Regions from separate parts of the Streptomyces sp. NPDC005808 genome, predicted to be linked through region 2. Evidence: riboswitches for the same ligand, from Rfam matches in the RefSeq annotation. Region 2 holds a riboswitch; each other region holds the start of a gene.
The links. A riboswitch is a leader RNA that binds a small molecule or an ion and turns the genes downstream of it on or off. The one in region 2 is predicted to bind cyclic di-AMP.
Positions count from the first base shown of each region.

Region 1: it holds a riboswitch for cyclic di-AMP, as region 2 does, so the genes downstream of both, ACFYPC_RS25310 (transglycosylase SLT domain-containing protein) here and ACFYPC_RS21105 (NlpC/P60 family protein) in region 2, are expected to answer to the same signal.
Region 3: it holds a riboswitch for cyclic di-AMP, as region 2 does, so the genes downstream of both, ACFYPC_RS15390 (transglycosylase family protein) here and ACFYPC_RS21105 (NlpC/P60 family protein) in region 2, are expected to answer to the same signal.
Region 4: it holds a riboswitch for cyclic di-AMP, as region 2 does, so the genes downstream of both, ACFYPC_RS00445 (C40 family peptidase) here and ACFYPC_RS21105 (NlpC/P60 family protein) in region 2, are expected to answer to the same signal.

Region 1 covers NZ_JBIAIK010000012.1:85,067-92,054, reverse strand. Annotated here, with positions in the region: gene ACFYPC_RS25315 (HAD family hydrolase) at 1-410, shown strand, start outside; gene ACFYPC_RS25310 (transglycosylase SLT domain-containing protein) at 714-1,448, opposite strand; cyclic di-AMP (ydaO/yuaA leader) riboswitch at 1,453-1,603, opposite strand; gene ACFYPC_RS25305 (CocE/NonD family hydrolase) at 2,036-4,033, opposite strand; gene ACFYPC_RS25300 (peptide MFS transporter) at 4,049-5,557, opposite strand; gene ACFYPC_RS25295 (polyprenyl synthetase family protein) at 5,923-6,933, shown strand.
Region 2 covers NZ_JBIAIK010000009.1:83,529-90,516, forward strand. Annotated here, with positions in the region: gene ACFYPC_RS21095 (hypothetical protein) at 1-309, shown strand, start outside; gene ACFYPC_RS21100 (tellurite resistance/C4-dicarboxylate transporter family protein) at 353-1,306, opposite strand; gene ACFYPC_RS21105 (NlpC/P60 family protein) at 1,460-2,626, opposite strand; cyclic di-AMP (ydaO/yuaA leader) riboswitch at 2,634-2,805, opposite strand; gene pcrA (DNA helicase PcrA) at 3,264-5,759, shown strand; gene ACFYPC_RS21115 (peptidoglycan DD-metalloendopeptidase family protein) at 6,012-6,988, opposite strand, start outside.
Region 3 covers NZ_JBIAIK010000006.1:90,261-97,248, forward strand. Annotated here, with positions in the region: gene eno (phosphopyruvate hydratase) at 1-847, opposite strand, end outside; gene ACFYPC_RS15390 (transglycosylase family protein) at 1,287-1,997, opposite strand; cyclic di-AMP (ydaO/yuaA leader) riboswitch at 2,002-2,166, opposite strand; gene ACFYPC_RS15395 (transglycosylase family protein) at 2,362-3,249, opposite strand; gene ACFYPC_RS15400 (cytochrome P450) at 3,510-4,802, opposite strand; gene ACFYPC_RS15405 (globin domain-containing protein) at 4,992-6,203, shown strand; gene ACFYPC_RS15410 (nucleoside triphosphate pyrophosphohydrolase) at 6,223-6,988, opposite strand, start outside.
Region 4 covers NZ_JBIAIK010000001.1:91,796-98,783, forward strand. Annotated here, with positions in the region: gene ACFYPC_RS00415 (aspartate-semialdehyde dehydrogenase) at 1-213, shown strand, start outside; partial or broken gene ACFYPC_RS00420 (transposase) at 527-1,133, opposite strand; gene ACFYPC_RS00425 (8-amino-7-oxononanoate synthase) at 1,655-2,779, shown strand; gene ACFYPC_RS00430 (DUF397 domain-containing protein) at 2,843-3,067, opposite strand; gene ACFYPC_RS00435 (helix-turn-helix domain-containing protein) at 3,077-3,934, opposite strand; gene ACFYPC_RS00440 (ATP-binding protein) at 4,147-4,608, shown strand; gene ACFYPC_RS00445 (C40 family peptidase) at 4,979-5,452, opposite strand; cyclic di-AMP (ydaO/yuaA leader) riboswitch at 5,456-5,620, opposite strand; gene ACFYPC_RS00450 (hypothetical protein) at 6,012-6,320, opposite strand; gene ACFYPC_RS00455 (ATP-dependent Clp protease proteolytic subunit) at 6,328-6,963, opposite strand.

The DNA of each region.
Region 1 (6,988 bases), on a different contig from region 2:
CCCTCCCGGCGGTGCGGGTGCGGCGGCGCGACGACCTGTGGGCGGAACCGATCAGCAAGGTGTTGCTCCGTCACCCGTTCCTGTCGGACGACGAGTTGGCGATGACGGCGCGGGCGGTGGCTGGTTCGCTGGCGACCGTCACCATGTCGGGGCCGGGGACCGTCGAACTCCAGCCATGTGGCGTGACCAAGGCGACGGGTCTGGCCCTTGCCGCCCGTCACCTCGGTCTCACCGCCTCCGCCACGATCGCTTTCGGCGACATGCCCAACGACATCCCCATGTTCGACTGGGCCGGGCGGGGCGTGGCCATGGCCAATGCCCATCCGGAGCTGAAGGCGGTGGCGGATGAGGTGACGCTGTCGAACGAGGAGGACGGGATCGCGGTGGTCCTCGAGCGACTTTTCAGCTAGCGGCCCTTAGGAATCCGGCCCGGCCATCCGGCCCGGCCATCCGGCCCGGCCATCCGGCCTGGGTTTCCGCGCCCGGCCCTCCCGCCCGGGTTTCCCGCCTGGGTTTCCGCGCCCGGCCATTCGGTCTGAGCGCTCGACATGGGAATCCGGCGTGGTTGTCCCGTCTGAGCACTCGACGTGGGAATCCGGCGTGGGGGTTGCCGGTTGCGGCGCCGGGGGGCGGCGCGGGTGGGTCTGCCCCGGGCGAGCCCGCTTGCCCGGGGCAGACCCCATCACAGTCGTACGTACGTCTGAACTGCCCTGTCAGTAGGGTCCGTTGACGTTGTCGATCGAGCCGTACTTGTCCGCGGCGTAGTTGCAGGCCGCCGTGATGTTCGCGACCGGGTCGTAGGGGTCCATCGAGGTGCCGGCCACGTGGTAGGCGGCGAAGGTCGGGTCGATGACCTGGAGAAGACCCTTGGAGGGGGTGCCTGCGGCGGCGTTGGAGTCCCAGTTGTTGATGGCGGCGGGGTTGCCCGCGGACTCGCGCATGATGTTGCGGTAGATGCCGTCGTAGGTACCCGGGATCCCGGACTCGGCCATGACGGCCAGGGACTCCTTGATCCAGCCGTCGAGATCGTTGCTGTAGGTCGCAGGAGTAGCCGCGGACTTGGCGGTCGAGGCGGTCGACGCCCCGGACTTCGTACCCACGGTCAGGGTGGTGCCCGGGCGGAGCAGCGCCGGGTCGGAGCCGATGACCGCGGCGTTGGCCTTGTAGAGCGCCTGCCAGCCGGCGTCCGTGGTGTGTTCCCGCGCGATCTTGGACAGGGTGTCGCCCGCGACGACCTTGTACGTGACGAGCTTGACGTCGGGGACGGCGGCCGGAGCGGCCTTCGTCGCGGCGGTTGCCTGAGCCGGAACACTGGTCGCGGTAGCGGCGTGCGCGCCGGTCGCGCTCACCAGGGGAAGTGCGAGCGCGGCTCCGCCCGTTCCGGCGGCGACCATGCCGCGGGTGAGGTGGCTGGTCCTGGGGCGGCGGTGCTTGCCTCGTGCGGGCATGGCGAATTCCTCTCCGGCGCCTGCGAGGTGAGCTGTCGGGTTCGGGCGGGAGCTGCCCGGCCGCGTGGTGGGTGCGGCTTCACCCCTAGCCGTTCCGGTGTCCGGATCGGCGGCTTACCTGGGTCCCCCGCTCCTGCCGTGAGCGTCTGGATGGGTGGGGTTCCGGGCGGCGGCAGGATTCGGCGTTCCGCCTGGAACGACGTGAACGTATGCGAGAGCACATGTCTGGAACAAGGCCCGATTTGGCGGTGTAGATCGCTTTCGCCTGCGCACAGAACAGGGGGAATCGTCCGATTGTGCCCGGAATAAGAAACTCAACTTGGCTTTCGCGAATGGGTAATTGCGAGGCCTTGCGGGGCGGGCCGGGGTGTCGATCTTGTCCGGACGTGACCCATTTCACGCGACCAAGCATGAACAAAGCGGCACCGAAGTCAATCAGGGTCAATACGGGCAACTCGCGGTGGTGGCCGCTGCCCTGCTGCCGACCGGTCTCCCCGGCCGACCGGTCCCCCTGCCGACCGGTCCCCCCGGCCAACCGGTCCCCCTGTCGACCGGCCCCCGCTGCCGGCGGAGGACTCCGCCGCCGCCTACCCCGCCGTCCGCGGGATCCTCTTCTCCCAAGTCCGGTGGAAGACCACCTCGTCCCCGTCCCGGCAGATCACCTCGTTCGAGGTGATGAAGTCATCGGCGTCGCAGGAGATTTCGGAAGTCGCCCGGACCCGCGCGTCCCACGGCAGGTCCGGGCGATGCAGACGGATCGACCATGTCGAGCGGGTGCGGGCCGACAGCGGATCCGACTCGTTGATCGTGTACGTCTCCACCGCGTCCTCCGTGAATTCGAGTCCGTCGGGATAGAGGCGGGTACCGCCGTAGCGGGGGTCGACTTCGAGGCGCCACTCGCCCTTGGCCACGTCGCGCACGACAAGGCGTTCGGGGCGGGGTTCGTCCAAAGTCGCCGGCACGACCACTCCCAGGGGTTCGGACTCCTCCGGCTCCTCGAAGGAGATCGGGAACGCCGACTGCCTTGCCCGTAGTGGAAGTTCGAGGGTGCTGCCCGCCGGGTCCAGGGTGAAGCCCGCCTCCGAGCCCGGCTGGGGCCAGATCCAGGGCCAGTAGGCGGAGGAGATCGCGAGACGGATCCGGTGACCGGGCGGGAACGCGTAACCGATGCCGTTCAGTTCGAGAACCACGTCCTCCGTGGAGCCCGGTTTCCAGGGGACCGTCTGGTGACGGCCATGGCGCGCCGACAGATTCAGTACCCCCCGGGTGACGAGCGTGGAGGAGCCGTCGGGCGCCACGTCGCAGAGCCGGGCGATCACCTGGCCGCGCCCGACCTCCGAAGTCAGCCGCAAGCGCACCTTCGGACGGCCCAACACCCATGTCTCGTGGGGTACTTCGAAGTCGAAGCACGCTGACCGCCCGTCCTCCTCCCGCTGGTCCGGCGGCAGATCCGCGTCGTTCCCGAAGGGGAAGAACCGACCCGCGTCGACGCCTGTGTGCTGCGGCGAGCGGATCAGCAGCGATGTGCCCGGGAGGCCGTACGAGACCGGTGTCACGGAGGGGGACGGCCAGGCCTCGTCGCCCACCCAGCGGCCCGGCAACGTGTCGTACACCGTTGCCGGGCGGTGCGAGTCCATGACGTACGAGCGCAGGAGCGGTTCCGCCATCACGCCGGTGTCCCCGTCGCGCAGCCAGTGGTCCCACCAGCGCAGGGTCTCCTGGAGGAAGCCGATCGCGGGGCCGGGGGGCAGGCCCCTGTCGGGGTACTGGTGCGACCAGGGGCCGATCAGGCCCCGTACGCGATCCGGTGGCAGATTCTCGACCAGCCGCAACACCGTGTCCCGGTACGGGTCGTGCCAGCCGCCCACCGCCAGGACAGCGGCCTGGATCGCGTCGTAGTCCTCGCAGACGCTGCCGTGCTTCCAGTACGCGTCCCGGGTCTGGTGCGACAGCCAGGTGTGGAGGTACGGCTCGACCGCCGCCAGCCGTTTCACCCACAGGTCGTGCCACATCACCTCGCCGACGTGCACCGGGTCCGGCGGGCGGGCGACGAAGGCGAGCATCGTGGCCGCCCAGGCGTGCATGTCGACGGCGAGGACGGAACCGCCCATGTAGTGCACGTCGTTGTCGTAGCGGTCGTCCGTCGAGCAGACCGTGACGACCGCCTTGAGCGGCTCGGGCGCGAGGGCCGCGATCTGCAGGGAGTTGAAGCCGCCCCAGGAGATGCCGAACATGCCGACCCGGCCCGAGCACCAGGGCTGGGACGCGAGCCAGTGGACCACCTCCACCCCGTCGGCCAGCTCCACCTCCGAGTACTCGTCCCCCGGCATGCCCTCCGAGTTGCCGTGGCCGCGGACGTCCACGCGGACGGAGGCGTAGCCGTGGCCGGCGTACCAGGGATGGCGTTGCCAGTCGCGCGGCGCGGTCCAGTCCGTGAGGCGGTACGGGAGGTATTCGAGGAGCGCCGGTACGGGTTCTTCGGTCAGGGGGCGCCAGATGCGGGCGTACAGACGCGTGCCGTCCGGGAGGGGGATGAGGACGTCCTCGTGAGCGGACTGGTAGGGGAAGGACGTACGGATGTGCATGCTCATGGGGTCACCTCAGTGGACGGGGTGCATCGTGCGGCGCAGCCAGGGCGCGAGTGCCATCACGGCGAGGCCGGCGGCCACCGCGATCGCGCCGTTGACGCCGAAGTAGGCCGGCTTGGAGACGTCGTCGTAGAGCTTCACGGTCTGCGCCTGGATGCCGTTGGCGAGCGCGAGGGACAGGAACCAGAGGGACATCGTCTGGCTGGAGAAGGCGACGGGGGCGAGCTTGGTGGTGGCGGACATGCCGGACGTTTCGAGGAGGATGTCGCCGAGGCCGAGCAGCAGGTACGAGCCGACGATCCACCAGGCCGACATCAGGTAGTCGTCACTGCTGTGGCCGCTCGTCGGCAGCACGATCAGGAGGAAGGACAGCCCGCCGAGTACGACGCCGATCGCGATCTTGTTGGAGGCGTGCGGCTGGTTGCGGCCCATCCTGACCCACAGCGCGGCGACGACGGGCGCGAGGGCGACCTCGAAGGCGCCGAGCGCGGAGGCGTACCAGCCGGCCGGGAAGTCGTAACCGAGGATCCTGCTCTCGGCGTTCGACGCGGCGAGCAGCATCATCGTCGAGTACGCCTGGAAGAGGATGAAGTTGAAGACGGTCGAGGCGAGGAAGAGGACGATGTACGGGCGCAGGTGGCCGCGTTCGGGGTCCGTCACGCGGGGGCTTCTGAACATCACCGCGAAGTAGACGGCCGGCGCGATCACCGAGATGAGGGTGAGCAGGTCGACGAAGCGGTCCATCGTCAGATAGCCGGCCACGGTGAGGAGGGCGGCGAGTACGGCCGCCGCGAGGACGCCGAGGACGATCAGCAGGACCGTGCGGCGCATCGTTTCGGGGGCGAGGGCGAATTCCGCCGCGTGCTTGCGTCCGGCCAGGTGACGGCGGCCGGCGACGTACTGGATCAGGCCGAACGTCATGCCGACCGCCGCCGCGGAGAAACCCCAGTGCCAGCCCCGGTGATCGCCGAGCCAGGCGGTGACGAGCGGGCCCGCGAAGGCGCCGATGTTGATCGACATGTAGTAGAGGGCGAACCCGGCGTCACGGCGCTCGTCCTCGGTGCGGTAGAGCTTGCCGACCATGGTGGCGACGTTGGGCTTGAGCAGGCCGGTGCCCGCGCTGATCAGCCCCAGGCCGACCCAGGTCATGGTGGCCGTCGGGACCGCCATGGAGTAGTGGCCGCAGGCGATCAGGATGCCGCCCCACAGGACCGCGCGGTACGAGCCGAGCATCCGGTCGGCGAGCCAGCCACCGGCGACCGAGACCAGGTAGACGAGCGTTCCGTACGCGGCCGACACGGAGGCGGCAGTGCCCGGCGACATGCCCATGCCGCCGTGGGCGATGGTGTCGGCGAAGTAGAGGACGAGGATCGCCTGCATGCCGAGGAACGAGAAGCGTTCCCAGACCTCCAGGCCGGACAGGGTGAGCAGCCCCCTGGGCTGGCCGAAGAAGGCGTGGTCGTCCCCGGCGGGCGGCTGCGGCTCGCTGCCTGGCTCGGATTCGACGGTGCTGCGGGACACGGCGGCGGGTCTCCTCAAGGGCACTGACGGGGGGAGAGGGGAGTATGGCGAATCGGCGCATATCGACTTAAATCTGATCGTATTAATTGATCAAGAACATACCGTTCCTGAAGTCGCACCGCCGGACGTGAAGGCGCCTCCCGTTCGGGTGGCGGTTGCCTGTTCGTCGGGCTGTGGACTGTCCCTCGCGCCTGGGGGAACTCGTGAGGGAAGTCGGCAATGGGGACGGTGGGCGCTCGTGGTGATCGAAACGTGACCGGATACGCTGACTTGAGTGATGGCAGCGACACATCGACAAACCGCGTCACCGACCGAATGATCGACCGAGTTCGCCATGTGATCGTCAGCAGACAGGAGAACCTCTCGTGACCGTCGTCGGGCCGTTCGGGCTGAGCGTGCGGGACCAGGCTCTCGAAGCCGATGTCCAGGCCGGATTGGCGGCTGTCGAGGAGGGTTTGCTCGAAGCCACCAAGAGCGAGGTTCCGTTCATCACGGAGGCCGCGCAGCACCTCGTGCGAGCAGGCGGCAAACGTTTCCGGCCACTGCTCGTGACGCTCGCCGCGCAGTTCGGGGATCCCTACGCGCCGGGTGTCGTGCCCTCGGCCGTGGTCGTCGAGCTGACGCATCTCGCCACGCTGTACCACGACGACGTGATGGACGAGGCGGACGTACGGCGCGGAGTGCCCAGCGCGAACACCCGCTGGGGCAATTCGGTGGCCGTCCTCACCGGCGACTTCCTCTTCGCGCGCGCCTCGTACATCCTGGCGGACCTCGGTCCCGACGCCGTCCGCATCCAGGCCGAGGCCTTCGAACGCCTCGTCACCGGGCAGATCCTGGAGACCGCGGGCCCGCGCGACGGCCGTGACCCGGTCGACCACTATCTCGACGTGCTCAGCGGCAAGACCGGTTCCCTGGTCGCGGTCGCGTGCCGGTTCGGCGCGATGATGTCGGGGGCCGACGAGGCCGTCGTGGATGTGCTGACGCAGTACGGGGAGCGGCTGGGTGTCGCCTTCCAGCTCGCGGACGACGTACTGGACATCGCGTCCGACTCGCACGAGTCGGGCAAGACGCCGGGGACGGACCTCCGCGAGGGTATCCCCACGATGCCGGTGCTGCGGTTGCGGGAGCGGGTGGCCCGGCTCGGCCTCGCCGAGGACATCGCGCTGTGCGAGCTGCTGGACTCCGACCTGACGGATGACGCCCGGCACGCCGAGGCGCTGGCCCGGCTGCGGACGCACCCGGCTCTTGAGCAGGCCCGGCGGGACACCGTGCAGTACGCGGAGGACGCGCGGGCCGCGCTGGCCCCGCTGCCGGAGTGCGATGCGAAGGCGGCGCTGGTGGAACTGTGCGACGCGGTGGTGCACCGGGCGGGGTGACCTTCACTTCGGTCGGCTGTACCCGGCCGCCGGAGCGGGGTGGCCTTCACTTCGA
Region 2 (6,988 bases):
ATCGCCTCGCTCCTCGGTGGCTTCCTCACCCAGATGAAGGCGATGGGCCAGGGCGCGGCCCGTTTCGTCCCCGCGATGCTGCATGGCGCGTTGACCATGCTGGTCACGGGTGTCGTGCTGGTCGGCCTCAACCAGGCGGACGACCAGCCGGTCAACAACATCAAGATCGGCGTGAAACTGGCGTTGCTGATCGTGATCCTGGGGCTCGTCTATGTGAAGCGCGACGACGAGCAGGTGGAGAAGGGTCTCTTCGGGCTCGTCGGGCTGCTGACGACGGCGAACATCTTCATCGCGGTGTTGTGGACCTGAGCGGTCTGGTTCTACGAGGTGTTGTGGACCTGAGTGGTCCGGTTCATCGCGGTGTTGTGGACCTGACGGCTCCGGCGGTCACCACCAGCCAGACGGCGACCGCGATCCACAGCAGTACCTCTCCCAGCCCGTCGGGCCACGAGACGTCCAGGGCTGCCGAGACCGCCAGAGCCGCCACCGCCGTCATCCCCAGGGGGAACACGGTCGCCCAGCGCCGCACGTCGTAGCGCAGGCGCGGCCGGGCCAGTTCCGCGCCGGCCAGGACGCAGTACCAGGCGAGGCCGAGGACGAGCAGGGCGGTGGTGACGGCGCGCAGGACGCCGTTGTCGTCGTCGTTCCACAAATACGCGTCGACGTCGTGTGCCGCGACGAGCTCGGCCCCGGCCAGCGCCGAGATGGCGAGCGCGCCACCCGCGACCCAGTGGTCCCCGGCGCCCGTCACCACCTCTCTGATGTCGAAGCGTGCGAACGCCACCCCGTAGAGCACGATTCCGAGCCAGAACAGCACCAGCGCGGCATGCGCGAGCCAGTCCGCGCCCACGGCGGCAGCGAGGGTGGCGCCCAGCACCGAAAGCCCCTGAGCGGCCACGCACACGGGGAACACCCCGCCCGGCATACGACGGCTCCAGTGCCGTACGACGACGAGGAGCAGCACCGGCCACAGCGCGGCGGACAGCGCGAGCAGGGCCTCGGCGGCCTCCTGCCACCCCAGCGCGGACAGCCGGGTGCCGAGGATGGTCGTCGCCGCGACGGCGGTGAGCGCGGGGAGCCCGCTCGCCTCAGCCGCCCAGCGCGACCGGTCCCGTACCAGCCGTACGGCGAAGTCCGCGGCGAGCGCGAGCCATCCGACGGACGCCAGGGCCAGTGCGGCACGGGACAGCGTCTCGTAGCCGGTCAGATGCAAGCCGAGCGAGATGATGCCGGTCCCCATGACGGCGGCACCGGCGGCGGGCGGCCGCCCGGCCCACCAGGCGCGGAGCTGGGAGATGGCTGGCATGCGCCCGATGCTAAGGAGCTTCGGGCGGGTTGCCCGCGGGGCACGCGCGTGCGGGGATGAAAACGCGGGGCACGCACGCGTGGAGCACGTTTTCGTGCTCCACGCGTGCGTGCCCCGCGGAAGGTGTCCGGAAGGTGGCGCGCGGGCGAGGCGTTACGCGGGCCGTACCACGCTGTGGATGGCCGACTCACCGTCGTAGAAGATCGACTCCTCGCGGACGTACGCACCCGGCTTCGGGGCGTGGATCATCATTCCGTTGCCTATGTAGAGGCCCACGTGGCTCACGTCGCCGTAGAAGAAGACCAGGTCCCCGGGCTGAGCGGCGGAGAGAGGGACGGTCGTGCCGGCCGTCACCTGGTCGTAGGTGACGCGCGGGAGGGTGACGCCGGCGGCTTTCCAGGCGGCCTGGGTGAGGCCCGAGCAGTCGTACGAGCCGGGGCCTGTGGCGCCCCACACGTACGGCTTGCCGACCTGGGCGCGGGCGAACGTGAGGGCCTTGGCCGCCTTCGTCGCGTACGCGGCGTCGGCGGTGGTGGTGGCCGAGCCGGGGGTGCCGGCAGGTGCGCTCGAGGGCGACTCCTGGGCTGCCTGCGCCGCGGCGTCGGCTGCTTCCTGCTCTGCCTGCTGCTGCTGCGCCAGCTCCGCCGCCTTGCGCTCGGCCGCCTTGCGCTGCTCCTCCTCGATCGCGGCGAGCCGCGCCTTCTCCTCGGCGGTCAGCTGCGAAAGCAGCTCGCGCGCCTGGGCGAGCTTCTGCTGGACGTCGGTCTTGGACGCCTGCAGGGCGCTCTGCGAGGTGGTCAGCGTCTCCAGGCTCTGGGAGGCCTCCGTACGCGCCTCGGTCGCGGCGGCCTGCTCCGTGACGTAGTCGTCGACAGCGGCCTTCTGGCGGGTTGTCAGACGGTCCATCAGCTGGGTCTGGTCGAAGTAGTCCTGCGGATTGTCGGCCAGCAGGAGGGAGGCGGTGTCGGGGGCCGCGGCCCCGGTGCGGTACTGCGCCGCGGCGTACGAGCCCAGCTCCTCACGCGCGGTGTTGAGCTTCTCCGCGCGCTGCGCGACGTCGTCGAGGAGGGTGTCGACCTTCTTGCGCTGCTTGGTGGTCTTCTCCTTGGCCGCGTTGTACTTGTCGGTGGCCGACTCGGCCTGCCGATAGAGGGCGTCGACCTTCTTCTCGACCTCTTCGAGGCTCGGCTTGGGCTCTTCGGAGGGCGTGGCGTTCGCCGTCTGGGAGAGCAGGGCCACGGACGTGAGGGCCGCTGTGGCGAGAGCGGGGGCCGTGCCCGCCACGCGCGAACCCGAGAACCATTTGCGTTGCGACGCCAAGGGAGGCGACTCCTTCCATCATCCGCCTACCGGGTTAGCTGTCGGGTTCGGGCGGGTGGTTCGGAAGGGTTGCCCTACGGTCCCTGCCCGACAAGGCAGTTGGACCGATTCACCCCAAGTTCGGTGGGTCCCCGGTTCCGGCTGCCACGAGGGCACACCGAATTCGGCGGAGGCCACCGCGGCCCGGCGACGTTCGCCGGTGGGGGTCGGGCGGCCTGATCAGCACGCTAGCCAACTCGTGCGGCTTCTGTGAAGGTTGATGTTCGAAATGCCCGATACGTTTTCGTGACCTTAGTCATGCGCTTCGCCGTCCGTTGTCAATTGGGAGGGGTATGGGGCGAGTTGCGTGGAGCGGTGGAGGGAGCGCACGTGAACCCGGAGGTTTGCCGTTCGCGGTGGGGGTTGCCGTGGACCCGTACGGCGAGACGGGGCGCGTGCCGGTCCGGCCGGTCGCTGAACGTGACGGCATGGTTCTGGAGGGGTACGAACTGGAGAGTACGAAGGTGGGTGGAGGCGCACGAAGGTGGAGGGCGGCCGGCTCCGGAAGATTCTCGGACGCTGAGCACCGTCACGAGTTCCGGTGGAGTTTTCGGGGTGGCGGCGGGGTGTCAGTGGGGCCGCCTAGACTCGGAGAGCGATGAGCAGCCTCTTTGATGACAGCTTCCTGGCGGACCTCAAGCCCTCGGGGGCTCATGAGGAAGAGCCCCCGCCGCCGCCCGAGGACGGAGCGGCCGAGCCGCTTCCGGACGACCTGTTCGGCGGCCGCTTCGACGCGCCGCCGAGCCGGGACGCGTACTACCGCGACGGCGCCCCGCGCCCCGTCGTGGACGCGGCCGCGCTCCTGGACGGGCTGAACGAGAACCAGCGGGCGGCCGTGGTGCACTCCGGCTCCCCTCTGCTCATCGTGGCCGGCGCGGGTTCCGGCAAGACCCGCGTGCTCACGCACCGGATCGCGTATCTGCTGGGCGAGCGCCAGGTCCACCCCGGCCAGATCCTCGCGATCACCTTCACCAACAAGGCCGCGGGCGAGATGAAGGAGCGCGTCGAGCACCTCGTCGGCCCGCGCGCCAACGCCATGTGGGTGATGACCTTCCACAGCGCGTGCGTACGGATCCTGCGCCGCGAGAGCAAGCGGCTCGGCTTCACGTCGTCGTTCTCGATCTACGACGCCGCCGACAGCAAGCGGCTCATGGCCCTGGTCTGCCGTGACCTGGACCTCGATCCGAAGCGTTTCCCGCCGAAGTCCTTCAGTGCCAAGATCTCGAACCTGAAGAACGAGCTGATCGACGAGGAGGACTTCGCAGCGCAGGCCACCGACGGCTTCGAGAAGACCCTCGCCCAGGCCTACGCCATGTACCAGTCGCGGCTGCGTGAGGCCAACGCGCTCGACTTCGACGACCTGATCATGACGACGGTCAACCTGCTGCGCGCCTTCCCGGACGTCGCCGAGCACTACCACCGCCGCTTCCGGCACGTCCTGGTGGACGAGTACCAGGACACCAACCACGCGCAGTACGCCCTGGTGCGCGAACTCGTCGGCACCTCCGAGCACCCCGTGGACGTTCCGCCCAGTGACCACGACCTGCCGCCCGCCGAGCTGTGCGTCGTGGGCGACGCCGACCAGTCGATCTATGCCTTCCGCGGCGCCACCATCCGCAACATCCTCCAGTTCGAGGAGGACTACCCGAACGCGACGACGATCCTCCTGGAGCAGAACTACCGCTCCACCCAGACGATCCTCAGCGCGGCCAACGCGGTCATCGAGCGCAACGAATCCCGCCGCCCCAAGAACCTGTGGACGAACGCGGGCGCGGGTTCGAACATCACCGGCTACGTCGCCGACACCGAGCACGACGAGGCCCAGTTCGTCGCCGACGAAATAGACCGTCTCACCGACGCGGGCGACGCCAAGGCCGGCGATGTCGCGGTCTTCTACCGTACGAACGCCCAGTCCCGTGTATTCGAAGAAGTCTTCATCCGCGTAGGCCTGCCGTACAAGGTCGTCGGCGGCGTCCGCTTCTACGAGCGCAAGGAGGTCCGGGACGTCCTCGCGTATCTGCGGGTGCTGTCCAACCCGGAGGACTCCGTTCCGCTGCGCCGGATTCTCAACGTCCCCAAGCGCGGCATCGGCGACCGCGCCGAGGCGATGATCGACGCCCTCTCACAGCGCGAGAAGATCAGCTTCCCGCAGGCGCTGCGACGCGTGGACGAGGCCTACGGGATGGCGGCCCGCTCCACGAACGCGGTCAAGCGGTTCAACACGCTGATGGAGGACCTGCGGACGATCGTCGAGTCGGGAGCGGGTCCGGCCACTGTCCTGGAGGCGGTACTGGAACGCACCGGCTACCTCGCGGAGCTGCAGGCCTCGACCGACCCGCAGGACGAGACCCGGATCGAGAACCTTCAGGAACTCGCCGCCGTCGCCCTGGAGTTCGAGCAGGAGACCGGCGAGGGGGAGACCCCGGGCGGGCTCTCGGCCTTCCTCGAGCGGGTCGCGCTCGTCGCCGACTCCGACCAGATCCCCGACGAGGAGGACGGCAACGGCGTCATCACCCTCATGACCCTGCACACCGCCAAGGGCCTCGAGTTCCCCGTGGTGTTCCTGACGGGCATGGAGGACGGCGTCTTCCCGCACATGCGCGCGCTGGGACAGGCCAAGGAGCTGGAGGAGGAGCGGCGCCTCGCGTACGTCGGCATCACGCGCGCGCGGGAGCGGCTGTATCTGACGCGGTCGTCCCTGCGCAGTGCGTGGGGGCAGCCCTCGTACAACCCGCCGTCCCGCTTCCTGGAGGAGATCCCGGACGCCCACCTGGACTGGAAGCGCACGGGTGCGATGGGTCCCGCCTCGTCGAGCCCCGTGTCGGGCGTGGCGGCTTCACTGTCGTCCTCGCTGTCGGCCTCACGTTCGCGGTCCGCGGCCTCGGGTGCCTCCGGTTTCGCGACGCGGCGCGGGATCGCGGAGAAGCCGGTGGTGTCGCTGGCGGTCGGCGACCGGGTCACGCACGACCAGTTCGGCCTGGGCACGGTCGTCGAGGTGAAGGGCACGGGCGCGAACGCCGAGGCGACGGTCGACTTCGGGGAGCCCAAGCCGAAGCGGCTGCTGCTGCGGTACGCGCCGGTGGAGAAGCTGTAGGTATGTAGGTATGTAGGTATGTAGGTATGTAGGCGCGGGGGCGAGGGGTGGGGGCTGGCGGTCACGTCTTGGGTTGGTTTGGTTGGGTCCGGGCCGGGCCGGGACCTGGTGGCTGTGTCGGGTCTGGGCCGGGCGGGGGTCTGGTGGTTACGTCGGGTCCGGCGCGGACGGGGATCCCGTGGCTGTGTCGGGCACGGGCCAGGTGGGGATCTGGTGGTCACGTCGGTCCGGGGCCAGGAGGGGACGCGGTGGTTACGTCGGGTCCAGGCCGTGGCTGCGCAGCCATGACAGCGGGTCGATCGCCGAGCCGCCTGCAGGGCGGACCTCGAAGTGCAGGTGCGGGCCGGTGGAGTTGCCGGAGTTCCCGGAGTTCGCGATCGGGTCACCGGCCTTCACGGTCGTGCCGGACGCGACCTGGTAGCTGGAGAGATGGCAGTACCACGTCTCCGTGCCGTCCATCGCGGTCACGATCATCATGTTGCCGTAGGCGCTGTTCCACTGCGTCCGGACGGTCCCGTCGGTCGCGGCCATAACCGTCGTGCCGTACGGCACCGGGAAGTCGATGCCTGTGTGGATCGACATCCAGTTGACGCCCGCCTGGCCGAAGTACGCGCTGAGCCCGTGCTGCGCCACCGGCAGCGCGAACTTCGGACGAAGCCGCTCCTTGGTCGCGGCCGCCTCCGCCGCCTTCTTGCGCTGTGCTTCCTGCTCGGCTTCGAGGTCGATACGTTCCTGCGTGCGGCTCGCCCGGTCGGCGAAGTCGTCGGCGCCCGCGGAGAGACTCTCGAGCTGAGTGTCCAGCTTGTTGTTCGCGGTGGACGGTTTCACCTCGGTCGCGGAAGACGCGCTGAGCGTCTGACCCTGGGTCTCGTCCCCGTCGACGCTGACCACCGAGGCGGCGGCGATCCCCGCGACCCCCATCACACAGGCTGAGGGAACGGCCACGGTCAGCAGCGCGGAACGTTTCGCAGGGCTACGGCGACGGGAGCGGGCGGCGGACCGCGACACGGATCGCGGGGCCAGGATCACTTCTTCCATGTCGTCGAGCAGCAGCGACGCCTCGGGCTCGTCGCCTGCGTCATGACTGTCGGCCGGACCCTCGAACTTCTCCTCCGCGGCGGCGGGTTGCTCGTGCTGGACCTGCTCGAAGGTCGCGGTCGCCGACTGGTCGAGGGGTTCGGGCTCGGACTGATGCTGATGCTCGTAGGACTCGGGCTGCGGGTGTTCGT
Region 3 (6,988 bases), on a different contig from region 2:
AGACCAGCGGGTACGCGGAGACGAGCTCCTCGTAGTACTCGGTCATCTCGGCGGCCGAGCGGGACTTGCCCTCGAACTCGTACTTGCCGTCCTTGTAGAACTCCGACGCGGCGACGTCGAGCGCGAGCCCGATCTGCTCGCCGGGGACGTAACCGGCCTGCTTGATGGCCTCGATGATGAGGTCGAGCGCGGCGCGGTTGGACTCCAGGTTCGGGGCGAAGCCGCCCTCGTCGCCGAGGCCGGTGGACAGGCCCTTGGTCTTCAGCACCTTCTTGAGGGTGTGGTAGACCTCGGCGCCCCAGCGCAGCGCCTCGGAGAAGGACTCCGCGCCGATCGGGGCGATCATGAACTCCTGGATGTCGACGTTCGAGTCGGCGTGCGACCCGCCGTTCAGGATGTTCATCATCGGAACGGGCAGCAGGTGCGCGTTCGGGCCGCCCAGGTACCGGAAGAGGGGCAGGTCGCTGGCCTCGGAGGCGGCGTGGGCGACGGCGAGGGAGACGCCGAGGATGGCGTTGGCGCCGAGCGAGCCCTTGTTGTCGGTGGCGTCCAGGTCGAACATCGCCTGGTCGATCAGGCGCTGCTCGGTGGCGTCGTAGCCGACGAGCTCCGGGCCGATCTGCTCGATGACGGCGAGGACGGCCTTCTCGACACCCTTGCCGCCGTAGCGGTTGGGGTCACCGTCGCGCAGCTCGATGGCTTCGAAGGCGCCGGTGGAGGCACCGGACGGGACGGCGGCACGACCGGTGCTGCCGTCATCGAGGCCGACCTCGACCTCGACGGTGGGGTTGCCTCGCGAGTCGAGGATTTCCCGGGCTACGACGACGTCGATGGACGGCACGAGCATCTCCTTCTGGGATGTGACGCGGGTACGCGGGACTGGCAGCCCCGCGGGATGAGCCTAACCGGCTCCGAGGGATCGGCCAGCCGGTCTACCCCCTCTTGGGCAGAACTGAGAGTAAATATTGTTCCCGAACGGAACAAAAAGGTGACGAAAGAGGGGCGGCGAGAGAGGGACTGCTGCCGGAAACGCAGAAAGCCCCGCCCCGGTGCGTACGGGGGAACACGCACCGGAGCGGGGAGCCCGTGGGGGACGGGGGTGACCCACACGAGGCCTTCAGTATGGAGACCACGTATAGGAGCGAGCTGTGGTTCAACTGCGAACCGGCTGTAAGCCGGCGAGCTGCGGTTCAAGCACGAACCAGCCGTAAGCCGGCGAGCTGCGGTTCAAGCACGAACCGGCTGTAAGTCGCCGGCCGACCGCCGTCGGCCGGCGACCCCGGCCGTCAGCTCAGGTGGAGCTGCTGACCCGGGTAGATGAAGTCCGCGTCGTCGACGATGTCCTTGTTCAGCTCGAACAGCTTCTGCCAGCCGCCCTTGACGTTCTTCGCCTCGGCGATCTCGCTGAGGGTGTCGTCCTTCTTCACCTTGTACTCGCCGTCGCCCTTCTCGACCGTCTTACCGGTCGGGGTCTCGACGGTCTCCTTCTTGGCGGTCTCACGCTCCGTGGAACGCGAGGCGCGCTGCTCGTCGGTCCCCGAGCTCGGCGTGCTCTGCGAGCTCGGCGTGCTCTGCGAGCTCGGCTGCGCAGGCGTGGTGCTGCCCGCGTCGTTCGCGGCGTTCGACAGGCCCGTGCCGCAGTTCGGCCAGGCACCCTTGCCCTGCGCGGCCAGAACCTTCTCGGCAACGGCTATCTGCTGGGACTTGGAGGCCTGGTCGGCGGTGGAGGCGTACGAGCCGCCGCCGTACGCGGACCAGGTGGAGGCGGAGAACTGCAGGCCGCCGTAGTACCCGTTGCCGGTGTTGATGGACCAGTTGCCACCGGACTCGCACTGGGCGACGGTGTCCCACTCGGAGGTGGTGGCGGCGGAGGCGGTGCCGGCCGCCATCAGCGGGGCGGCAACGGCGACTCCGGTCACCCCGGCGAGCGTGGCGAGACGGGTGACCCGATTGGAAACGGTCGGGCGACGGTGCTTGCCCTTGCACGAACGCAGCATGAAGTGATCCCCTCACCGACGCCTACGAGGTGAGCTGTCGGGTTCGGGCGGGTGAGTGCCCGGTCGCGCACGCTTCGGTGCACGGCTTCACCCCAAGCCACTCCCGGTCAACTACCGGGCGCGGCGCTTACCTTGGGTCCCCCGCTCCTGCCTACGGCGCTTGACGCGACGACTGTTCCCGTACGGCCGTTGGCAGGATTCGGCGTTGCGACCGTCGGGGCCCGCGGTGGCGAGCGGTCACGACCGTAGACAGGCGATCGGCGGAATATCAAAGACGATCAGGGGGTCTGAGATCCATCTCTCATTCTCGCCAAAGTGGACATTCCATGGCGAAACATGACGTGAACTCCCGCCGCTTTTCGCCCTATTCAGCACCAACTGCAAGGCTCTGACCGGGCAGGATGAGGTTCGCGTCAGCGCCGACCGTTTCCTTGTTCTCGGCGTACAGCTCGGTCCATCCGCCGTCGAGACCAAGGGCGTCGGCGATGGCCGAGAGACTGTCGCCGGCCTGAACGACGTACGAGCCGTCGACGACAGCGCGAGCCGCGTCGGAGTCACGTGAGGCATGCCGTCCCGAAGCGGCATCATCCGTACGGCCGTCGGTCGCGCCCTCGGCGGCGGTGTCACCGCGGTGACGCCCGGCGCCGGTCGCCTCATCTTCGGGCGCACTCGAAGACTCGTCGGCCGGAGTGGACTTATCCGATTCATCACCGTTCGTGGCACTTGAGTCCGTGCTCGTGTCCGCGCTCGTGTCCGGGCTCGCTGCCGCACTCGCCTCCGCGTCCGGAGTGTCGGACTTGGTGGAGCTTCCGGTGCCCTCGGTCGCGTCCGTGGAGGGCGAGGCGGTCGGAGAGGGGGTGGACGATGCGGACGGGTCCGCGGAACCGGACGCGCCGGACGACGAGTCGCCCGCCACGCCCGTGTCGACCTCCACCGAGGCGGAGTTTTTGCTGAGCCCGGAGAGGGGTCCGCAGGTGGGCCAGGCGACGAGTCCCCGGCCGTCCAGGATCTTCTCGGCGACGGCTATCTGCTGCGAGCGGCTGGCCTGGTCGGCGCTCGGGGCGTACTCAAGACCGCCGTAGTTCTCCCAGTCCCACTGGGTCACATGCAGGCCGCCGTAGTACCCGTCGCCGGTGTTCTCGCTCCAGGACTCACCCGTCTCGCACTCCGCGACGCGGTCCCAGGTGGTGGTGTCGGCCGCGCTCGCACTCGTGGCACCGAGCAACGGGATCGCGATGGCCGATCCGGTCACTCCTGCCGCGACAATGAGAGCCGGGGCCTGACGGGGGCGACGATGACGGCCGTTCCCGGTGAGCATGCGGAAGCCCTTTCATGTGACAGCAGGTGACTACAGCGACATGCGGCGACGTCAGCCGACGTCTGCGACGCATGATCCGCGCTGTTCGTTGAACGTATCCGCACTCGAACGCTTGTCACAAGTCGATGCAGCGTAGATCACGTGAAGATCACAATGTTGATTGATCGTCAGCTTTTCGCGAACCCCGAAGTCCCTCAAGCCCGCCCGGCGGACAACTGGAGCGGAGCCGTGAACTCCACTGGAAGCGTGCGCAATCCACGCATAATGAGCCCGCCGCGCCAGCGCAAATCGGCGGAATCCCCTGCGAGTTGGAGGTCGGGGAGGCGGGTGAGAAGGGTGGCGAGCGCGGTCTGGCCCTCCAGCCGGGCGAGGGGCGCACCGAGGCAGTAGTGGATGCCGTGCCCATAGCCGAGGTGCTGGTTGTCACGGCGGGAGAGGTCGAGCGTGTCCGGCTGCTCGAAACGCCCGGGGTCACGGTCCGCAGCCGCCAGTACGACGAGGACGGGGTCGCCGGGAGCGATGTCCTGCCCGCCGAGCCGCACGGCCTCGGTCGCGTACCGCCAAGTGGCCAGCTCCACAGGGCCGTCGTAGCGCAGAAGTTCCTCGACGCCGGTCTCCAGCAGTCCGCTCTCCCCGGCGGCAAGCGACTTCTGCAGCCGCTGCCGCTGCTCGGGGTGGGTAAGGAGCGCGTACATGCCATTACCGATCAAATTCACGGTAGTTTCAAAACCGGCAAATAGTAGGATAAACCCCATTGCTGCCACCTCGTTCTCCGTGAGGTGCTCGCCGTCGTCGGAGGCGCGGATGAGGGCGGAGATGAGGTCCTCCCCGGGGGCGGGGTGTTCGGGCAGCGCCTCGCGCTTGCGGTGGATCAGCTCGGCCAGATACCCGCGCATCTTCTTCACGGACCGCGCGACACCGCCCCTCGGCCCTCCGCCGTGCCGGATCATCATCCCCGCCCAGTCCCGGAAGTCGTCCTGGTCCTCACGGGGGACGCCGAGCAAGTCGCAGATGGCGTAGATGGGGAGCGGGAAGGCGAACTCGTGGATCAGGTCGGCGGACCCCTTCTCCACGAACTGGTCGATGAGCTGATCGGCGAGCTCCTGCACACGGGGCGCGAACTCGGCCACCCGGCGGGGCGTGAACGCCTTGCTGACGAACCGGCGCAGCCGGGTGTGGTCCGGCGGGTCGATGTTCAGCAGATGCGTCATCAACTCGGCCTTGCGTTCACCCGGGATGCCCGTCTTCCCTTTCGCGTGGGCGGGTTCGACGTGATGCACCGGATTCTTGCTGAGCCGTCCGTCCGCGAGCGCCTGCTTGGCATCGACGTACCGGGTGACCAGCCAGGCCTCCACCCCGCTGGGCAGCCGGGTCCTGTGCACGGGCGCGTGCTCACGAAGCCAGGCGTACGCCGGATAGGGGTCGGTGGCGAACTCCCAGGTGAAGAGTTCGGGTGCGGGGCCTGCGGGGCTGAGGTGCTCGGTCACTCCCTGACGGTATCCGGGGAGACGGGGATGCCTTGTCCGGCCAGTCGCCGACCGGTGTTGAACCGGTGCCGGCCGCCTACCAGCGGTACTCAGCGGGCCTTTCTCCACCCCTCGCCCTCTTCACCCCGAGCTGTCCGTAAATCACCTGCTGTTTGACTTCGCGGCTCGACAAGTCCCTACAGTCGCGAAGTGGACCCCGAAATACTCAGATCCAGCTTCGCGGTCGTCGAGAGACGGGCCGAGTTCGCGGTCAAGTACTTCTACTCGCATCTGTTCCGGCACAACCCGGGCGTACGCGGGCTGTTTCCGCTGGACTTTCCGGAGGACATGGAGCGGCAGCGGGACCGGCTGTTCGCGGCGCTGACGTATGTGATGGAGCGGCTGGGGGATCCCGCGCTGCCGGGGTACCTGCGGGAGTTGGGGCGGGATCACCGGAAGTATCTGGCGGAGCCGGACCACTACGCCGCCGTGGGGGCGAGCCTGATCGCCGCGTTCACCTTCGTCGCGGGTTCGGCGTGGAACGCGGACGTCGAGAAGGCGTGGGCCGAGGCGTACGGGGCGATCGCCAACGTCATGCTCCAGGGCGCCTGGGAATCGCAGCAGCAGGGTGAACCGCCCTGGTGGGACGCCGAAGTCGTGTCCCGCACCCGGCACGGTGACGATCTCGCCGTGCTGACCCTGCGGCCCGACCGACGGCTGCGCTTCTCCCCCGGCCAGTACGTAAGCGTCAACGCCCCGCATCTGCCCGGCATCTGGCGCCCGTACTCGCTGGGCAACGCGCCCCGCGCCGACCACACCCTCGACCTGCACATCAGCCAGGTCGAGGGCGGCGTGCTCTCCACCGCTCTGGTCCGGCGGACCCGGGAGGGAGACATCCTGCGGCTCGGCGCGCCCGGCGGCGGGATGACCCTGCGAACGCCCGTCGAGCGGCCGCTGACCTTCATCGCGGCCGGTACGGGGTGGGCACCCGTCAAGGCACTGCTGCAACAACTGGACGCCACGCACGAGGCCCGGCTCTTCCTCGTCGCCCGGGACACCTCCTATCTGTACGACCGGTCCGCCGTCGAACGCCTTCAGGCCCGACTCCCGCTGCTCTCCGTCACGTTCATCACCCCCGCGCCCGGCCGGCCCAGAGCGGAGGCGACCGAGCGGTTGCTGACCGCGCTGGGCAACCGCGCGGGCTGGGAGCGACACGAGGTCTATCTGGCCGGTCCGCCCGGGCTGGTCGAGGAGATCGGCGCCGAGCTTCCCGGTCTTGGCACTCCGGCCGAGCGGATCTTCCACGACGTCCTGGCGCCGACCGCCGAAGACCGCACCCGTCCGCTGGGCACGGCGGAATGGCTGCTCGACCGTCCGCAACCGAGCTGGCACAACCCATCGGGCCGCGCACCGAGCGCGTGACCCCGGTGCCGGGTGGGCCTCATACCTCCCCGGCTCGCTCCGTCGCGCGGATCGCGTCGCGGTACGCGCGTGCCGCCGATCGCAGTGCCGTCTCCGGGTCGACGCCCTCGGCCTCGGCGCGGGCGGCAATGGCAAGGAGCTCGTAGCCGACGCCCTCGCCCCGGGGGAGTTCGACCTCAAGTCCCGCCGTACGCACCCGGGATGCCAGCTTCGCCGCCAGTGCCAGGCCCGGCTGGCCAAGCGGGATGCCCTCCGTCACGGACGTCCGGCGCTTCTCCTCGGCCTTGGTGCGCAGCCAGTGCTCCTTGACCTCCTCGGGGGTCGTGGCGGTCTCGTCGCCGAAGACGTGCGGGTGGCGGTGGATCAGCTTCGTGACGATGCCGCCGACGACGTCGTCGATGGAGAAGGGGGCGTCCTCGTCTTCCGGACCGCCTTCCTCGGCGATCCTGGCGTGGAAGACGACCTGGAGCAGGACGTCGCCGAGTTCCTCCCGCAGCTCGTCCCGGTCGCCCTCCTCGATCGCCTCGACGAGTTCGTACGCCTCCTCGATGCCGTACTTCGCCAGGCCCTCGTGGGTCTGCTGGGACGACCAGGGGCATTCGACGCGGATGCGGTCCATGACCTGGACGAGGTCGAGGAAGCGGGCTCCCGGCAGGTCGTACGAGGCGGGGAGCAGCTCCAGGTCCGGCATCTGTATGCGGCCGGAGCCCGCGAGCCGGGACAGCCCGTCGGTCAGCCGGGGCTCGCCCTCACCGGTGGCGACGACGACCACTGTGCGGCCGCCG
Region 4 (6,988 bases), on a different contig from region 2:
GAGGCCGAGGTCTGGACGGACCGGGTGCCGACTCCGCGGACGGTGACGGCACGCCCCGACCACGTGCACGTCGGCCGCGTCCGGGTGGACCCCGAGCGGCCGACCCGGGCTCTGTTCTGGCTCGTCGCCGACAACCTGCGCATCGGCGCCGCGCTCAACGCCCTGCAGATCGCCGAACTCGTCGTTGCGGGTGGCCCCACTTCGGCCGTTTGAGCCGGCCCCGTCGAGTGCCTGTGGGGGAGCGACTTCCGGCCTGAGTCTGCCTCGGGTTCCGGCCTGCGCGGCCCCGGCCGCCTACTGATCGGCTCGGGAGCGGGGCATCGCTGCGTGCGTCCACTGAACCAGGCGATCAAGCACCGCCAACACGTCTTCTTGGCGCTGAGCCGGAAGAAAAGGCCACGCCAACCCCGCCGGCGGGGACAACGACACGACTGCCAGACGCGCGACGGCCAGGGCACGGGTCTGTCAAACGAACGGCTCTGTCCTGTAATCGGCTCTGTCCCGTGATCGGGGGAGCGCTGTGTGGTCACTGGAGGGGGATGCGGTGGCGGAGCAGGGGAACCCGGCTCGGCCGGGCATCGGCCTCATGATCTGCTTGGTTCGTGTGTTTCCGCCCTCGGTGCGGCCGTTGTGGTACCGGAGGGTGGGTCCGGCGTCGACGGCGGCTCGGTCGAGTTCGAGGCCGTTCGCGAAGGAGTGCAGGTGGGGCAGGTCAGCGGCGCGGACTGTGGTGATCCAGTCGGTGAGCTTGGTGTCATTGCCCTCGGCTGAGGTGAGTAGCTGGCGAACTCGCTGGTGAGGCGGGCGAGTTCGGTCATCTCGGGGCAGGCCTCGGTGAGTTCCCGCAGGAGTGCGGTGTCGTCGCGCAGGTTCTCGGGGCGGGTGAGCAGGAGGCGGGTGAAGCGCTGCGGGGTGGTGACCGGCTTGTCGCCCTCGGCGCGGCCCTGGGTGATGTAGCGGTAGAGCAGGTTGAGGCTGCCCGTGTAGCCCAGTTCCTTGATCTACCGGAAGAGCTGGAGGACGGGGACGGCCGGGTCCTGTGCGCGGCGGGTGGGCAGGTGGTCGCGGTAGGGGTCGACGAGCGTGGGCTTGTAGCGGGGTGCGCTGCGGTCGCCGGTGGGCTCCTTCATGCGGACACTCTGGCTCGGCTGGATGGCGTGCAGGTGACCGCGTTCATGGTGCGGCACGCCGCGGACGCCGGGAGCGTGTGGTCGGCGAAAGCGCTACGCGTACCGGCTCATGAGCGGATACGGGTCTGCGTAAGGTCCGGCTGTACTTCGCTCGGTCGGCAACGCTCACGCTGCTGGCCAATGCTGGAACGCCGGACCAGGTCCTAGCGGATTGGGCCGGCCACACGTCGGCAGCAACGACCAGGAAGCACTACATCAAAAAGAACCCCAAGACCCTTGGGGCGGCCCGTGACGTGCTCGACAAGCTGCCTTCCCTGGACGCGGCCGTGAGAAACGACCTTCGGTCTAGGGTGTGATATAGCCTCTGACCTGCGTTGATTCCCTGCTTGATAACTCGACGTGTGGGTATTGCCACATCCTGGGTGGCCGGGGCGGCCGCTAGGGTCTGTGCACTGCCTACAAAAACCACGGCCACAAGAGCACCGGCGGCACAGCACCCGTCCCTCCGGTCCGGAGGAGGACCCATGGCGTTCGGCTGGATCGACGAGCAGGCTCAGGCGCGCCGTCGGGCCGGACTCGTCCGCACCCTGCGCCCGCGTCCCGCACACTCCCCGCTGCTCGATCTCGCGAGCAACGACTACCTCGGACTCGCCCGCCACCCTGAGATCACCGAGGCCGCCGCGGCAGCCGCGCGGACGTGGGGCGGCGGAGCCACCGGCTCCAGGCTCGTCACCGGGACCACTGAGCTCCACGGCGAACTCGAACGCGAGCTGGCCGACTTCTGCGGCTTCCAGTCCGCGCTCGTCTTCTCCTCCGGCTACGCGGCCAACCTCGCCGCCGTCACCGCGCTCGCACCGCACGGCTCCCTCGTCGTCTCGGACGCGGGCAACCACGCCTCGCTGATCGACGGCTGCCGACTGGCCCGCGGCACCACCCAGGTCGTGGCACACGCCGACCCCGACGCCGTGCGCAAGGCGCTCGGCACCCACAAGGGACCCGCCGTCGCCGTCTCCGACACGGTGTTCTCGGTGGACGGGGACGCGGCGCCGCTGGCCGCTCTCGCCACCGCCTGCAGGGAGTTCGAGGCCGGGCTGATCGTCGACGACGCGCACGGACTCGGCGTGCTGGGCGACGGCGGCCGGGGCGCTCCCCAGGCGGCGGGCCTGGCGGGCGCCCCGGACGTCGTCGTGACGGTCACGCTGTCCAAGTCGCTGGGCAGCCAGGGCGGCGCCGTCCTCGGCCCCGCACCGGTGATCGACCACCTGGTCAACGCGGCGCGCACCTTCATCTTCGACACCGGTCTCGCGCCCGCGGCGGCGGGCGCGGCCCTCGCGGCGCTGCGACTGCTGCGCCGCGAGCCGGAGCGTGCGGCACGAGCCCGCACGGTCGCGACGGCGCTCCACAGCGGCCTGACGGCCGAAGGCCTGGAAGCGGTACGACCCGACGCCGCCGTCGTCTCCGTGCGTGCGCCGTCCCCCGAACGGGCCGTACGGTGGGCCGCCGACTGCCGCGAGGCGGGACTCGCTGTCGGCTGCTTCCGCCCACCGTCCGTGCCCGACGGCATCTCCCGGCTGAGGCTGACCGCACGCGCGGACCTCACCGACGCACAGATCGAGCACGCGGTACGGGTGATCGGCTCAACCCGATGATGCTCGGTCCTCTTCGATGACGCTCATCCCGTGGCGGTGATGCTCAGCCCAGGGCGACGATGCTCAGCTCAGTCCGGCGATGAATCCCTCCCAGGTGGCGGGGGTGAACAGCAGGGCGGGACCTGCCGTGTTCTTGGAATCGCGGACGGCCACGAGTCCGGACCAGATTCCTGGGCCCGGCCGGGCCGTCTCGACGCAGTTGTTCATCCCCGTACTTCGGCTGCTGCGCAGCCAGCGCACGTCGTGCAGCGAAGTACTGGAAGGTACGTACCGAGGCAGTGCAGACATGGTGCCTCCTTACGCGCCGTCACCTATCACGGCGATGTAATCCAATGAGTCCTCGGGCGAAAGGGCTTGGATCTGAAGAGCGTTGAAGGCCTCGCTGTAGGCCTCTAGGTCTTCTTTCCGTTCGAGATAGAGGCTACTCGTCAAGTGGTCTAGAACAACCACATCCAGATCAGATGTGTTCGGAAATGAGAAGATAACGAAAGGTCCTGTGACTCCGATATGAGCCCCGGCGGCGAACGGGAGAACCTGAAGCCGCACTTGGGGCAGGGTGGCGGCCTCCCGCAGCCGGTGCAGCTGGCGTGCCATGACTTCCGGACCGCCGACGTCCCGTCGTAGGACCGCCTCGTCCAGGACGGCGCTCAGTTTCAGCGGCGGATTCGAACGCAGCACGTCCTGCCGGGCCAGGCGCACCTCGACGAGCGTGTCGAGCTTGCCGTCCTCAAGTCCCCCTACGGCGGCCTGCGTCACCGCACGGGCGTACTCGGGCGTCTGCAGCAACCCCGGCACCACGCACGTCTCCAGTGTGCGCATTTCGCTGGCCTGGGACTCCAGACTGATGAAGTCGCGGTACGCCGGCGGCAGGACACCCCGGTAGGCATGCCACCAGTGGTGCCGTCCGTCACCCTCCGCGCCCGCCAGTGCGACCAGGAGATCCCGTAACTCGGGTTCCTCGACGGCGTACGCGTCCAGGAGCCGTTCCACGTCGGGGGGTTTGACACCGCTGGTGCCCGTCTCGATCCGGCTCACCTTCGACTGGTGCCACCCCAGGAGGCGGGCCACCTCGCCGCTGGTGAGACCCGCGCCGACGCGCAGGGAGCGCAGTTCGGCACCGAGCTTACGGCGGCGTACTGCGGGACCGTTCTGCATGGCCGTACTCCTTACTCCTTCCGAGCCGCCCAAATACGGTCCTCCGTCGCAGAGTTCACCGCTTCGAGCGACAGATATATGCATATCTCCGTGGATCGCACCCGTGACGGGCCTGGTAATGGCAGTCTGGCGCGAAGCACCAGTCCGGGACCGTACTCGAACCATCCGCTCCGTGTCGGACCCCGGTCCCGTGGGAAAGGGACGACCGCGCCATGGCAGACCACCAGGAAGCATCCGTCACTCTGCCGAGCGATCCAGCCTCGGTCTCCGCTGCCCGGAGATTCGTCGCCGAAGTGCTGGCGGAATGGGGTCTGCCGAGTGACTCCGAAGTCGCCGACACCGTACGCCTGATCGTGTCCGAACTAGCCACCAACGCCGTCCAGCACACTTTCGGGCAGTCGCCCACCTTCAGAGTGGACGTCCGCCTCGACCGGGACGAACACCTGCGCCTCGGCGTCACCGACAGTCACCCACGGTTCCCCAAACGGCTGCCCGCCGCCGTCCAGCAGGACAACGGGCGCGGCATGGTGATCATCCGCTGGCTGACCGCCGAGTGCGGCGGCAGACTCACCGTCCGGCCCACCCGTGAAGGCGGCAAGACCATCGCCATCGAACTGCCCTGGACGGCGCCGGCCGAGCCGGTGGTGACGGCGGGGGGGCCGCAGGAGCCCTGAGGACCATGGAGAGGACCACGGAGACAGAGAAGGCAGCGGCACGCGCTCACGCGGCTGGGTCTGATCCTCTTCCGCGACTTTCCGCGACTTTCCGCGATCGTCTGCGATCGTCCGCGATCCTCCGCGGCGGACGAGGAGCACCGATCCGCTGAACGCGGGCATCTGCACATACAGGCCGGGGTGGGTGGGCCAGGAGGAGACCCGGTCGATGGCGGGTTCGGCGTTCTGCTGGAACAGCGCTCGGCGCACGGCGGCGGGCGCGTGAAGAGGGCGGCGGCCATGGGTGGACGACTCACCGGTTCGTCCCCGTTCAAGCCAGGTTTCGCGTCCCGTGGGGGTGGCGGCGTGGGCCGTCACCCCCACGGACGGGTCAGCTGACCCGTCCGTACCAGACGCTCTTCGTCCAGATCTTCTGGAGCTTTACGACCTCACCCGACTTCGGGGAGTGCCAGATCTTTCCCTTCCCGGCGTAGATGCCGACGTGATACACGCTCCGGCCCGAGTGGAAGAACACCAGGTCTCCGGCCTTGCGCTTCGAGGCGGAGACATGGTGGGTCTTGTTGTACTGCGCCGCGGCCGTACGAGGCAGCTTCTTGCCTGCCTTCTTGTACGAGTAGAGCGTGAGCCCGGAGCAGTCGAAGCGGCGTGGCCCAGCGGCGCCGTACTTGTACGGGGAGCCCTTCTTGGAAGCCGCGACCTGGAGTGCCTTCGTCGCCGTAGTGGCCGCCTGAGCGTCGGATGCGACGCCCGGGACCACGAGGCTGCCGCCCACGGCGGCGATGGTGAGGGCCGAGGCCGTACCGGCCCTTGTCCACAGCGACGGGACGTGATTGAGCGCAGTCATGCGCAACCCTTCGTCAACCGCCTGTGAAGGATGACCTGTCGGATTCGGGCTGGCGAAGTAGCCCGGCCGCGTGGTGCGGCTTCACCCCAAGGACCGCCCGGATGTCTCCGGCGGACCGTCGTGCTGGGTCCTCCACTCCTGCCGATGCACATCTGTCGACCGGTCATCCGGGCGGCGGCAGGACTCGGCGTCCGCCCGGACCGCCCCGCCGCTGCGGCGGGGGCTTGTCGTCGCAAGGGATCTTCACGCATAGATGTCGGAAAGTCCGAGCGGAATCGGCAGTTTGTGGGCTTACTCACCACTCACCCGTTCGGGTGGACACTCTGCCGTTCGAGCGAGTGTCCAGAAGGCCGACGACGCCCGTACCAGCGACGGAGGGCTCAAGTCCGCATCCGCGCTACGCGCGTTGCGCAACTTCTCCGCGCCGTTGAAAGGACCCGCGTCTACGCCGATCGGGGGTACACCATCCGGGCCGTTTGAAGCCCGGGCCGGACGCCTCGCGGATCGACGTGTGCGGCGGCCCGGGGTGCCTATGCGTCAGCCGCACGGTGTGACTGCGTCAACTTTCGGCACGGGGTGGCAGGGTGACGCGGGCCGCCCGCCGTTCGCCGTCCAGGACGCGCAGCGCCTGTGCCAGGGTCGGGGCGTGCACCTCGCTCTCGCCACGCTGGTGCATCAGCGCGAGGGCGTCCCGCAGCGCCGTCGCCTTGGCCACCAGAGCCTGAGCGGCCCTCAGCCCTCGGTAGGTGTCCCCGGGGCGGGCCGGGTTGATGCGGCCGAGCAGGTCGACCACGTCCAGGTAACGGTCTATCAACTCCGCTTCCGCGCGCGTCAGTGCGGGCAGCGGCGGCAGTTCGGGTGGGAGCATCGGCCGCTCACCTCGCGCCGGGTGTGGGCCGAGGAGCCTTGCGGCTCGGGATGACCCCGTCGATCAGCCCGTACGCGAGCGCCGCCGGCGCGTCCAGAATCTTGTCCCGTTCGATGTCCGCGGCGACCCGCTCCGGACTCTGACCTGTGTGCCGCACGAGCATCTCCTCCAGCATCCTCCGAGTACGCGTCAACTCCTCGGCCCGGATGGCCAGATCAGAAGCCTGCCCCTGGATCGGCTCGGGAAACGACGGCTGGTGGATCAGCACACGCGCACCCGGCAGCGCGAACCGCTTTCCCGCCGTACCGCCGGCCAGCAGCACGGCCGCTGCCGACGCGGCCTGCCCGAGGCAGATGGTCTCCACGTCACAGGTCACGAACCGCATCGTGTCGTAGATGGCGGTCATCGCGCTGAACGAGCCGCCGGGGGAGTTGATGTACAGCGAGATGTCCCGGTCCGGCTCCACGTGCTCCAAGTGCATGAACTGCGCCATGACGTCGTTCGCCGAGGTGTCGTCGATCGGCGTCCCGAGGAACACGATCCGCTCCTCGAACAACTTCGAGTAAGGGTCCAGGGTTCGTTGCCCCGAACTCGTGCGTTCGGTGAACTCGGGCAGGACATAGCGGGCGGACGGGCTGTCCATGGCGCGCGCCTCCTCTGGTCGACCT